Regions from separate parts of the Psychrobacter sp. P11G3 genome, predicted to be linked through region 1. Evidence: riboswitches for the same ligand, from Rfam matches in the RefSeq annotation. Region 1 holds a riboswitch; the other holds the start of a gene.
What was found. Region 1 has a riboswitch for thiamine pyrophosphate ahead of thiC (phosphomethylpyrimidine synthase ThiC). Riboswitches for the same ligand answer to the same signal wherever they lie in the genome.

Region 1 (6,476 bases):
AGTTGTCGTAAGGACTCATCGCAAACTGGTAAATGGTATTGGGTAAGTTAGCAATAGGCTGACCCATATCTGTACTGAAGTATTGATTGTTAAGTGCTGTAAATAGTAACGGTGCTGTCTCACCAGTGATTCGAGCAAAAGCCAATAACACACCTGTGGTCAGTCCCGCTCGCGCAGCTTTCACAGTGACCTGAGTGACCAGCTTCCATTTAGGAGTACCTAGCGCATAGGCTGCTTCGCGTAGACTATTAGGTACCAAGTTCAGCATGTTTTCTGTCGTACGCACGACCACTGGAATAACAATCAATGCCAATGCCAACGCACCTGCCCAACCAGAGAAACTTTGACCTTTTACCATCAGTGCATAGATAAATAGACCGATGACAATCGATGGCGCTGACAATAGAATATCATTTAAAAAGCGAGTGACCTTGCCCAGCATACTGCCTTTAGAAAACTCAGATAAATAAATACCTGTCATAAGACCAATAGGTGCACCGATAAACAAGCCTGAAAACGCTAACATGACCGAACCAACGATAGCATTGCGCAAACCGCCTGCACTCATTGGTGGCGGCGTATCAGCGGTAAAGATTGGCAACTGCACCATACCTTGGAAGCCTTCAACAAACAAAGTCACCAAAATCCATGACAACCAAAACAAGCCAAAAATCATCGCTGACATGGCAAAGCCTAGACCTAACTTGTTGGTCAAACGACGCTTGTTATAAAGGCTTTGATTGTAGCGAGTAACGCCGTTTGGCTTAGTAGGTAGTGGTGCATTGATCGTATTGTTAGCAGGCATAATATTTATTTCCCATATCTTTTATCGATGTCTATCAAGGTTCAATAAATCAGTAACAGACTTATCAGTTACCTGCTTTGTGATCCATGCGCATGAGCATCAGTTTTGCTAAAGACAGCACAATGAAGGTGATGACAAATAAGATTAAGCCTAGATGTAGTAGAGACGCAAGATGTAGCTCACTAGACGCTTCAGCAAACTCATTGGCCAAGGCCGAGGTAATCGTCACACCAGAAGTAAATAGGCTTGGACTGATATTAAACGCATTACCAATCAAGAAGGTAACTGCCATCGTCTCACCCAATGCACGACCAAGACCCAAAATTACGCCACCAACGACACCAGCTTTGGTATAAGGCAGGATAATCTTGAACATGACTTCCCAAGTCGTCGCGCCCATGCCATATGCTGACTCTTTCAGCAAATCGGGTACAACAGAGAAAACATCACGCATGGTGGCAGCGATGAACGGTATGATCATAATGGCAAGTACTAGGGAGGCGGTAAACATACCCAGTCCCATAGGTGCACCTGCAAACAGCTTACCGATAATAGGCAAAGGGCCGACGTGCTCAATAAACCATGGCTGAATATGATCACCAAAGAACGGCGCAAATACGAACAATCCCCACATGCCATAAATGATAGATGGGATACCAGCCAACAACTCAATGGCGATACCAAGTGGTTTTTTGAGGAACTTAGGGCACATCTCGGTTAAAAATATCGCAATACCGAAACTGACTGGAACCGCGATAATAATAGCGATAAATGACGTGACTAAGGTGCCGTAAATAGGCGCTAATGCACCGTATTCATTGGCAACTGTATCCCAGTTATTGCTGGTATAAAATCCCAAACCAAACTCTTGAATACTCGGCCATGCTCCAACAATTAGAGACACCAAAATGCCCCCTAAAGATAGGAGGACGAGTATGGCAAACGCTTTGGTAGAGTTAACAAATAAAGCGTCGTAACGTTTTTGTTTAGCCAGTTGGGACCTTAAGTCTGTCATAAGTGTCTCAGCATTGAATGGGATGAATCGAAATATTAAAAAAATGTATATCAGGTCTTAACACAGCAAACTTAAATGGTATGAGTAACTATATCTATCGAGATGTATTCATCAAATTTGCTGTGTTAAAACCCCTCAAACAACTACCGGAGAATAGCTATTCGAGAGGATGACTTGTCGGTTGCTAAATAGCATTTAGCAGAAACAAATTACTGAGCTGGCTTGTAGACAGGCTGACCATCGCTACCTTTCACTTCGTTCCACTTCTCTTTGAACAAGGCCACTGCCGTGTCAGAGAATGGTACGTAGTCTAGTTCCATGGCGCTGTCATCACCTTGGGTATAAGCCCAGTCAAAGAAATTCAACACGCCAGCGACTTGCTGAGGGTTTTCTGGTTGCTTATGTACCAAGATAAAGGTCGCAGCAGCGATAGGCCATGCTTGGTCAGTTTCAGAGTTGGTGATGACTTTATAAAAGCCTTCTTGTTGTGACCAATCGATATCACCTGCCGCAGCAAACGTCTCAGCAGATGGCTGTACGATGTTACCAGCTGCGTTTTTCAGCGCAGTATGTGACATCTTATTTTGCTTAGCGTAAGCATACTCAACATAACCGATCGAGTTTTTCATGCGGTTTACGTAGCTTGAGACGCCTTCGTTACCTTTACCGCCTGCACCAGTCGCAGAGGTCGGCCACTTGACAGTTTTATCAACGCCAACAGTGTCTTTCCAGTCTGGTGAAACCTTGGCAAGATAATCAGTAAAGTTAAACGTCGTACCTGAACCATCTGAGCGGAATACCGTTGTGATTGGGGCATCTGGCAAGGTCAAATCTGGGTTCATCGCCTTAATCGCAGGGTCATTCCAGTTACTGATTTTACCCAAATAGATATCAGCCAACGTTGTGCCGTCTAGCTTTAATGCACCAGGCTCAACGCCATCAATGTTGACGATTGGTACAACACCACCGATAACTGTTGGGAACTGAATCAAACCTGCTTCATCTAACTCTTCAGGCGTCATCGGTGCATCAGAAGCACCAAAATCTACTGTTTTTGACTGGATTTGTTTGATACCACCAGATGAGCCAATCGACTGATAGTTGACTTGGCCGCCGGTAGCAGCATTGTAGTCATATGACCATTTCGCATAGATAGGCTGCGGGAATGATGCACCTGCACCTGTAATATTCATAGCGATATTTTCAGCAGATTTAAAATCTGACGTAGCAGAAGATGCTGTCTGAGAGGTTGTTTCAGCTGTTGTCACAGCGCTACTGCTAGTATCAGCAGTTGGCTCCGCCGTATCTGTTGACTTATTACACGCCGTAAGCATTAATGTACAACTGACGGCCACTGCTAATAACGAATAACGCATGTAGGACTCCTGAAGTTTAACAACGGTATAAAAAAGCATTGCTTGTGATATGCGTGTTATCTTGCCAAATCTTTATGACAGTTTAATGACAACTTCTAGAATCCTTCATTCGCTTTACATAATATTTGAATAATTTGTCTACAACCTAGTAATACTAAGCATCCTCATCTATTAACACTCAGAAAAATTATTCACGAAAATATTGAACCGTGTGTTTGACGCAGAATATTTGTATCCAAATACTATTAGCCGTTGGTACAGAATTTTGTTAGTATGAAGGCTGATTTACAACACTGACAGACTCGGGGTGCGGTGTATTTTTGGCTCACTTTATTAAACTTGCTTTATTAAAGTAGTCGCCTTGATACATTCGCTGAGAGATCACCCGCCGAACCTGATGCGGTTAGTACCGACGCAGGGAAGTCTCAAGCACTTTGTTATTTATGGCAAAGGGCGCGTAGAAATACATTTTTATCGTCACTACTGTCTTAATATGCGTGATGCATAGCCAGATAAGAAGAGAGGATATCAAGCTGCGTCCAATATTTGATGACCACCATACGCGACGATACTTTTTGGTCGAAGTTGTGGGTTCAGGATATAAATTTGTCTAGATGATGGATGCCTACCCCCGCAGATACTGGCGGTGTTGATTTTATTCAAAAACCAACACGCTAGGACAGCATATGACTACTGCAGACACCACTTCAATTGCACCGAAAGCCCAAACGCATAACCCAGCCGACAACTCAATGCTTGCTTCAAATGCTGCTGACACGACCAACGTCAAAGCAGATAAGAAAGCAGATGCGCTAAAAACCCCTGCCCACAGGGCCGCAAGCGATGCTCGTTTCGAAGAAGATGCGCGCGACCTACACCGTATTTTACCTGCCTCACGAAAAGTCTATATCGAAGGCTCAAGACCTGACATCCAAGTACCGATGCGTGAAATCAGCTTGGCTGATACGCCTGTTGGTGGCACTGGAGATAAAGATGGTGAGCATAACCCACCGTTTTATGTGTATGACACCTCGGGTGTATATACCGACCCTAATGTCGATATCGACCTAACACGTGGATTGCCAAAATTGCGTGAGAACTGGATCGCAGAACGCAATGATACCGAGCAATTAAGCGGTCTATCCAGCTCATACGGACAAGCGCGTGCCCGCGACATCAGCACTGCTAACCTTAGATTTGCTCATATTGATAAACCGCGTCGCGCCAAAGCAGGACAGAACGTCACGCAAATGTACTATGCACGCCGTGGCATCATCACTCCTGAGATGGAATATATCGCCATACGCGAAACGCAAAAGCAGCATGAACTGACCGATATGCGTCAACACGATGGCGAGAGCTTCGGTGCCAATACGCCTCAAATCATTACCCCTGAATTTGTTCGTGATGAAGTAGCGGCTGGACGCGCTATTATCCCAAACAATATCAACCACCCTGAGTCTGAGCCGATGATCATCGGGCGCAATTTCTTGGTGAAAATTAATGCCAATATCGGTAACTCAGCGTTGGGTTCGTCTATCGATGAAGAAGTGTCTAAAATGACGTGGGCCACGCGTTGGGGTGCGGATACCATCATGGATTTATCAACGGGTAATCATATTCATGAAACCCGTGAATGGCTAATCCGTAACTCTCCTGTGCCGATTGGTACGGTACCGATTTATCAAGCATTAGAAAAGGTCGATGGCGTTGCTGAAGACCTAACATGGGAGATATTCCGTGATACGTTGATCGAGCAAGCAGAGCAAGGCGTCGATTACTTTACTATTCACGCTGGCGTGCTATTACGCTATGTGCCGCTCACCGCAAAACGTCTGACAGGTATCGTCTCACGCGGCGGCTCTATCATGGCGCAGTGGTGTCTTGCCCATCATAAAGAAAGCTTTTTATATACGCATTTTGAAGACATCTGCGAGATTATGAAACAGTACGATGTAGCATTTAGTCTAGGTGATGGCCTACGCCCTGGCTGCTTGCAAGATGCCAATGATGAAGCGCAGTTCGGTGAGCTACGTACGCTTGGTGAATTAACCAAAGTCGCATGGGAGCACGATGTACAGGTGATGATCGAAGGCCCTGGACACGTCGCGATGAACCGCATCAAAGAAAACATGGACTTGCAGCTTGAGCTATGTGCTGACGCGCCTTTCTATACTTTAGGGCCATTAACCACAGATATCGCCCCAGGTTATGACCATATCACTAGCGCCATCGGAGCTGCCATGATTGGTTGGTTTGGTACAGCGATGCTGTGCTATGTCACGCCAAAAGAACACTTGGGTCTACCAAACAAAAAAGACGTCAAAGACGGCATTATTACTTATAAAATCGCTGCACACGCTGCTGACCTTGCTAAAGGTCATCCAGGAGCACAGGCTCGTGATAACGCACTATCTAAAGCACGTTTTGAATTCCGCTGGGATGATCAGTTCAATCTAGCGCTCGATCCTGATACTGCACGCGAATATCATGATGAGACGTTGCCAAAAGACGCACACAAATCGGCACACTTTTGCTCCATGTGTGGCCCTAAGTTTTGTTCAATGAAAATCACTCAAAACGTGCGTGAATATGCAGCAGGGCTGGATAAAGATGCCGCTAACCAAAAAGTAACGCCGCAAACAGGCGACTTAACCGATGCTGGTCACTTAATCAAAGAGGTAGATACAGAGCTCGTTGGACAAGTTGGTGAAGCCACTGCTGAGGAAATTCGCCAAGGCATGGCCGAGATGACTAAGAAATATAACAACGAAGGACGTCAGTTATATAAAGAGGTGTAGGGTTAATAACCTATACTTTTGAAATAAGAAAAGCCCTACTGTTTAAGTATTTGCACACTTATCTAGTAGGGCTTTTTTTGGCTTATTTACTCATGATTTATGTACGAGTTTTTATTTACTACGTTTACATTTTTGATGCTTCATAAATCTCTTCAATTGAGGCGTTGATGGTTTCAGCAAACTCGCTATCGCTTTGTTGCTTACTCAAGCCTTCGGTAAAGGCACGCGAGAAGCTCGCAATCATACCTGGGTTTTGTTTGAGCTTGGCACAAGCATCGCTACGACTATAACCACCAGACAGCGCCACTACTTTGAGCACTTTAGGATGGTCAATCAGCTCCTGATAAAACCCTGCCTCTTCTGGTAACGTCAGCTTGAGCATTACTTGATGTTCGTCATTCAAGCGTTCCAGATTGCGCAAGATATCTGCCTTCAACAGTAGCTCGCACTCATGCTTTTGAGTGCTATCAATATTGACC
Region 2 (6,476 bases), 570 kb from region 1:
TGATTATAAGTATAAAGCAGGCAGTTCCAACATTAAAGAGCTTAAAATAATAGACACAAATTTTAAATCAAAATTAGAAATTAAGAATAAAAATATTGATATTTTTAATTTTGAAAACTCTAACGTCACTAAAATTTTTGATCTATTTGGAAGTAGGTTTATACAAGCAAAATTTGATAAATGTATATTCAGTGATTTTGCTGGATTTGAAGATGTAAATTTTGGAAATGAAGTGGAAAAGGATAATGAAAAATTCTTAACAGTTTTCAAATATGTTACTTTTATGGACTTCTCTAGTTTTAGAGGAGTTAAATTTAATTCTGGATTAGACTTCTCAAAAACTAACTTAAAAGATACACCTAACTTTCTTAATGTTTATATTAGTCCAATAAACACAAATCGCGAAACATTTAGAATTATAAAAAACTCATTTGATGATGCAGGCAATAAAATTGAGGCAAACAGGTTCTTTATCGAAGAAATGAAGGCTTATAGAAGAGAGCTGAAAATTAAAGGTGGGGAATGGTTTAATCGCTTTATACTTTTTTTCAATAGATGGGCTTCAAATTTTGGTGGTAATTATATTTTACCCATAATTTGGTTAGTAATCAGTGTTGTGATTTACTCAGAAATTATTGATTGGCACAATAGATTTTTTGTTGAAAACGAGTATTTTTGGAATCGTGATTTTAATACTCTATCTGTCAGAGCAAATAGTATTGCAGAAAGTTTTTTACCTTTTAGTAGATTCTTACAGGGTAGAGAGGGTCTCGAATTTACAAGCTTATTATTTTATATATTGTTTGTCATACTTACTTGGCAGACTATTGTTGCGGTAAAGAGGCATACTCAACGTTAAGGAACACCATGAACCATCTCACCGTCGGACAACGCGCGCCTTTAAGCAATCTTGCTATTGACGACACCGCACCCATCACGCTTAAGTTCACTCGTCAAAGCCCAATAGAGATGGACATTAGCTGCTTTGCCTTAGACGCAGCGGGCAAACTGATCAATGATGATTACATGGTGTTTTACAATCAGCCAACCTCACCGTGCGGGCAAATCAAGCTTACCCATTACGAATCGCAGCCAACGGCGAATAAAGGCATCCAAGCCGAGTTTGAGGTTAACTTATCCAAACTGGCTGCAAATATAGACAGCTTGTTTTTTGTGTTATCAGCCGACACGCCGCTCAATCAAATTCAATCGTTAGAGATTGGTATTTGGCAGCAGTCGCAAAAAGTGCAGGCAGCGTATCAAGCAGCAGATTTTGCCCAGCAGCAAGCCAGTATGCTGATGCAGCTGTATCGTAAGGGTGGCGTTTGGCGAGTATCCAACGTCGCGCAAGGCTTTAATGGTGGACTTGCCGCCATCGTGCAGCATTTCGGTGGTGACGTAGAAGAGAGTAGCCCGCAAGTACTCGAGCCGACCGTAGCGCCAGTGCAAGCAAAACCGTCGTTAGAGAAGGTCATGCTAGACAAAGCGCCAAAACTGGTCAATCTGGCCAAAAAAGCCACGATATCGCTTGAGAAACGCCAATTGCAGCAATTAACCGCAAAGGTAGCGTTGGTGTTAGATGCCTCAGGTTCAATGAATAGACAGTACAAAAAAGGCCGCGTGCAAGAGGTAGTCAATCGCATATTGCCATTGGCAGTGAACTTCGATGACGACCAAGCACTAGACTGCTGGGCGTTTGCCCGAGATCCGCAGTATTTGGGCGAGATTGGACTGAGCAATTATGACGGTTTTATCAACAACGCTCATGGCGGCTGGCGCAAATGGGCACTTGGCCCACGCATAAACAATGAAGCAGAAGTCATGAAAGCGGTGACGGAGTTTTATCAAAAGGACGGCTTGGATGTGCCTGTCTACGTGCTATTTATCAGTGATGGCGGGGTGAATGACAATCGCGGTATCACGAGAGTCATGACGGAAGCCGCGAAACTGCCGATATTTTGGCAATTTGTGGGCTTAGGTGGTCGTGGTTATGGCATCCTCAAAAAACTAGACGACATGACAGGGCGCGTGATTGATAATTGCGACTTTTTTGAACTCGATGATTTGGATGACATTAGCGAAGAAGCTTTGTATGAAAACATGCTAGAAGAGTTTCCAATGTGGCTAAAAGAAGCCAAGCAGCTTGGTATAGTCACTTCACTATAAAAGTATGACTGCGTTAACCTCATTATTCGATGACAGCTAAATAAAAAACCGCCACAGCAAATATGATGGCGGTTTTTTGTTATTCAAAATATCTTAACTTCTAAAATCTCTATAGCGCCCACAGCGATTGATATTGCTCATCAGTCAACGTCACGATATCGATCTCGGCTAGCATCTCGCGCAGTTCTTCCCACTTACTTGCATCAGGCTTGATCGGTGTAATCAATCTGCCTAGCGTATTATCAATAATGGCATCCATCAGTATATCTGCTTCGGTTTTACTATAGTCGTAATACATATGGTGGGCAATTTCTGAATCATTTTTACACAGTTCCGTCATCTGATTGGTCACTTGGATAAAGGTATCTATCGCGTCTTTTTTCGCGCTATAGATCTCATCCGTTGTCAGAATCTCTAACGCCGAAAAATTCGGATAGGGTGACAGGTGTTGATCGATAAACGTAAAGTCTAGCCCTTCATGAGTCGCTTCAACGCCTTCAAAGTTATAAAAACATAACCATGCACCATCTAGGCTTGGGTCTTCTTGCAGGTTTTTTATATGATAAAAGTCTTTTTGCACAAAGCTCACATTATCACGGCTGATACTAAAGCCATTTTTCTTGGCATAACGCGCCAATATCTCAAAGCCAATACGATTGGTCTTTTCTTCAGCAGCAGGGGTACAGATGCGAATAGGCTGATTGTTTTTGAGCTTATCCATGCTGGACTGTTGCATCAATATGCCGCCATCGGTCTCAAAAAAGCAGCCAAGCGCACGCAAATTCGGCGCGTAATGCTCAAACAGATGAATCGGTTCATTTACATGCAGATCGATACTTTGGTTCTGTAATTCGGCAAAGCCATCATAGTGGTCATCTGGCTCGATGATAGTAATATCAAGCCCTGCCTGCTCATATGCGCCTGTGGTCACACCAGCGATAAAGGGCAGATGATCAGGGTTTAAAAACCATTCGAGGGTCAGAGTAAGTTTGGTGGTCGGCTGCATGGTTGTTTCCTTTTTAGGTATGGAAAACAATCAGACTGATACTATTAAAGTAAAACAAGAAAGGCCAAATAAGAAAGGTAAGGTCTCAATACTAGAGGTGCGTTCATAACAGGACATCCTCTATAGACTGCTCTTATTTGTAGACCTATTAAGGCGTGTCACGCTTGTTTCCTACGTCAGTGCTAACTGCTTCAGGTTCACGGGTGTCTCTCAGCGATGATGTGGGCTGTGTCTACAGCGTTAAATCAAAGCACCCCGACAAGATTGATTGGTATTACATTGTTTTTGATCAGTACTGCTAATGAATCCGTACTGCGAATGGCTATTATCGATAGTTACTGCATCATCATAGACGACTTACAAGATGGGATGCAAGCGCGTATCGGGAAAGACGATGGCAGGTGATGACTGGTGTTCGTTAATCGCTCTTTATAAAAGTTCTCATTTATGACAGCTTTTTATAAGCGCTTTTAATCGACGTGTTAATAAAAAAGTGCAGCATTTATCATTGGTACTTACCCAATTACTAACCAAACATACCTATCAATAGCAAAAACCTTATATAAATAGTCTTGTGCGCAGACGGGCGATATTGCATGATTAGCCTTCTATGCCACCGCTTATATAATAGGCGCTACTTTAAACAACTGACATTTGGCATAACTGACAACTTACACGACCGACAACTTATATGACCGATAATAAAAAAGCGTTCTATTACCGACCCAAGACGGATCAATCCAACAGCCCAATGCTGCGTTGGACCTTTGTGACGCTTGGTTGGCTGTTTTTTATCTTAGGTATTATCGGTATATTGTTGCCAGTGATGCCCACCGCGCCTTTTATCTTGCTAGCAGCAGGCTGCTGGGCACGCAGTTCTCGACGTTTTCATTTTTGGCTGATTAATCATAAATACTTTGGTAAATTTGTCCGTGACTGGGAAGCAAATCATGCCGTTCCGCTTTATGCCAAGTGTTTAGCGACGGTTATGATGGCAGCATCGACAATTATGTTATTTTATCGTTTGCCTGCCGATATGATGTGGATGGCATGGGCGGTAGCCGCTGTCTGTAGTGGGGTAGCGATATATTTGTTCCGTTTACCAAATGCCTAAATCTGTTGCAATTTGCGCCAAAATCGGTCAATAAACGGCTCTGGTTACACGAAACATGAGATAAGACTTGCGATACTGGGATGTACCCCTTATAATACGCCCAAGCTTAAGAGCAGTTCTGCACCAAATCATTACCTCGTAGTATTAGTTATAATCCTTCGTTTTAATATTTATCGTTCAGTAGCTATTTGCAAGCGTTACCGGTCACTAGACCATTAATAAATTTAAAAGTAGGATTATACTATGTCAGACGTTCAAAAAGGTACAGTTAAGTGGTTCAACGAAGCTAAAGGCTTTGGTTTTATCGCTCCAGAAACTGGCGCAGACGTTTTTGCTCATTACAGCGAAATCACTGGTTCAGGTTTCAAAACTTTGGCTGAAGGCCAAGAAGTTGAGTTCACTGTAACTCAAGGCCAAAAAGGCCCACAAGCACATAACATCGTTGCTATCTAATTTGTCTTTATAGACAGATAGATAAATAGATGTAGAAAAGCGAACCTTCGGGTTCGTTTTTTTTCGTCTATCATTTGGTGTTAAATGAAATGACAGATGTAGAAAGGCCTCCGACATAGAAAGTTGGAGGCCTTTTATATTGTGCAATGACATCAGCAGTTAAGAATGGACATTTAGCTTATTATATAAAGCTAATGCCGATATTAATCAGACCACCGCCCAGTATTAACCAACCAAACATAATGGCACCCAAAATAAGCGGTCTAACGCCAGCTTGTTTGATCGCACTTAGATGCGTGGTCAGACCTAATGCAAACATAGCCATTGTAAGTAGCACATCGTCTAGCATCACCATACTGCGTACGATACTCTCAGACATCGGCACCCATGTATGTATCAACACAATACCGATAAAGATAAACGCGAACCATGGCACTTTGACTTGTTTGACCCGAGTCATAAATGACGCTGTCTCGTTTTTACTGCTTTTATCTTCTAGAGTCGAATCATCTACGGTACGATCTTTGGTTAGCGCAAAAGATAACACAAGCAGGAAAGGCGCGAGCATCATAACGCGTATCATCTTGGTCACAACAGCGGTATCGCCAATCTCAGTATTGATTGCATTACCTGCGACTACGACTTGCGCTACTTCATGAACGGTTGAGCCAGTGTACATGCCGTACTGCTGGGCGCTGAGCCAAGGCTGTAACCAACCGAGATGATAGAGAAAAGGATATAGTAGCATCGCGATAGTGCCAAACACCACCACAGTTGCCACGGCGATAGTGACCTTGTGAGCTTGCGCGTTGACCACTGGCTCTGCAGCAATGACGGCAGCAGCACCGCAAATACTCGCGCCTGAGCCAATCAAAATAACCGTTTCTTTATCGACCTTTAACCATCTAGTACCCAACCAATAGGTCAGCAAAAAGGTTGACGTCAGTACCAGCGCATCAGTCATAATCGCTGGCATACCGACGCTCGCAACTTGTGTCATGGTCAGTTTAAACCCATAAAACATAATCGCAAGTCGCAATATCTGACCTTTGGCAAAGCAAACGCCGCCGTTTAAACGTTCAGTGAACTTGGGATAGATGGTATTGCCCAAGATCATGCCTAGCAAAATCGCTAGCGTTAAAGAGGATAGTCCAACGATACGTCCGTTTGACCATACATCCAGACTACTGTCCAACCATAAGCAGAACAAACTACCGATCAGAACAACTACCAATCCTGCCAAGTGACGGTGATTAGGGGTATAGTTATGAACGGAGTTGCTGATTGATTGGACGAATGTGTGCATGACGCGGCATCCTATTACTTATATTAAGATAAGCATAAGCTTATGAATGGACAGTATATGCCCGCCACATTTATAATAAAAACAGATTAATAAGATATAAATTATCGATTTTTTAGGTTAGAGATTATGATAGAAGTCGATATACCGCGCATGAGCAGCAAAAAAAGATACGCATCACGAATAAAACAGCGCAAAAACTAACATAAGGCATCATTGATAATATGAAAAAATCTGTGCAGACAGTGCCAAAGATTACGCTTAAGCAGCTCGCTGTTTTTGTCAGTATTTATCAGACAGGTAGCACCAGTCGCGCCAGTGAGGAGCTACACTTATCGCAATCAGCGGTCAGTAGTGCGCTGACAGAGCTGGAGTCTAGACTACAGATGCCGCTGTTTGAGCGCGTTGGTCGTCGGCTCAATCAGCATCCCAAT

Region 2: another riboswitch for thiamine pyrophosphate. It lies ahead of AK824_RS11340 (ABC transporter substrate-binding protein); the one in region 1 lies ahead of thiC (phosphomethylpyrimidine synthase ThiC).

The regions. Positions count from the first base shown of each region.
Region 1 is NZ_CM003596.1:108,564-115,039, reverse strand. Features, by position in the region: gene pstA (phosphate ABC transporter permease PstA) at 1-805, opposite strand, end outside; gene pstC (phosphate ABC transporter permease subunit PstC) at 870-1,820, opposite strand; gene pstS (phosphate ABC transporter substrate-binding protein PstS) at 2,030-3,196, opposite strand; TPP riboswitch at 3,490-3,634, shown strand; gene thiC (phosphomethylpyrimidine synthase ThiC) at 3,949-5,997, shown strand; gene AK824_RS00470 (fructose bisphosphate aldolase) at 6,122-6,476, opposite strand, start outside.
Region 2 is NZ_CM003596.1:2,799,668-2,806,143, reverse strand. Features, by position in the region: gene AK824_RS11350 (hypothetical protein) at 1-859, shown strand, start outside; gene AK824_RS11345 (VWA domain-containing protein) at 868-2,166, shown strand; gene AK824_RS11340 (ABC transporter substrate-binding protein) at 2,276-3,172, opposite strand; TPP riboswitch at 3,324-3,440, opposite strand; gene AK824_RS13580 (hypothetical protein) at 3,401-3,577, shown strand; gene AK824_RS11335 (YbaN family protein) at 3,864-4,286, shown strand; gene AK824_RS11330 (cold-shock protein) at 4,530-4,739, shown strand; gene AK824_RS11325 (YeiH family protein) at 4,921-6,045, opposite strand; gene AK824_RS11320 (LysR substrate-binding domain-containing protein) at 6,267-6,476, shown strand, end outside.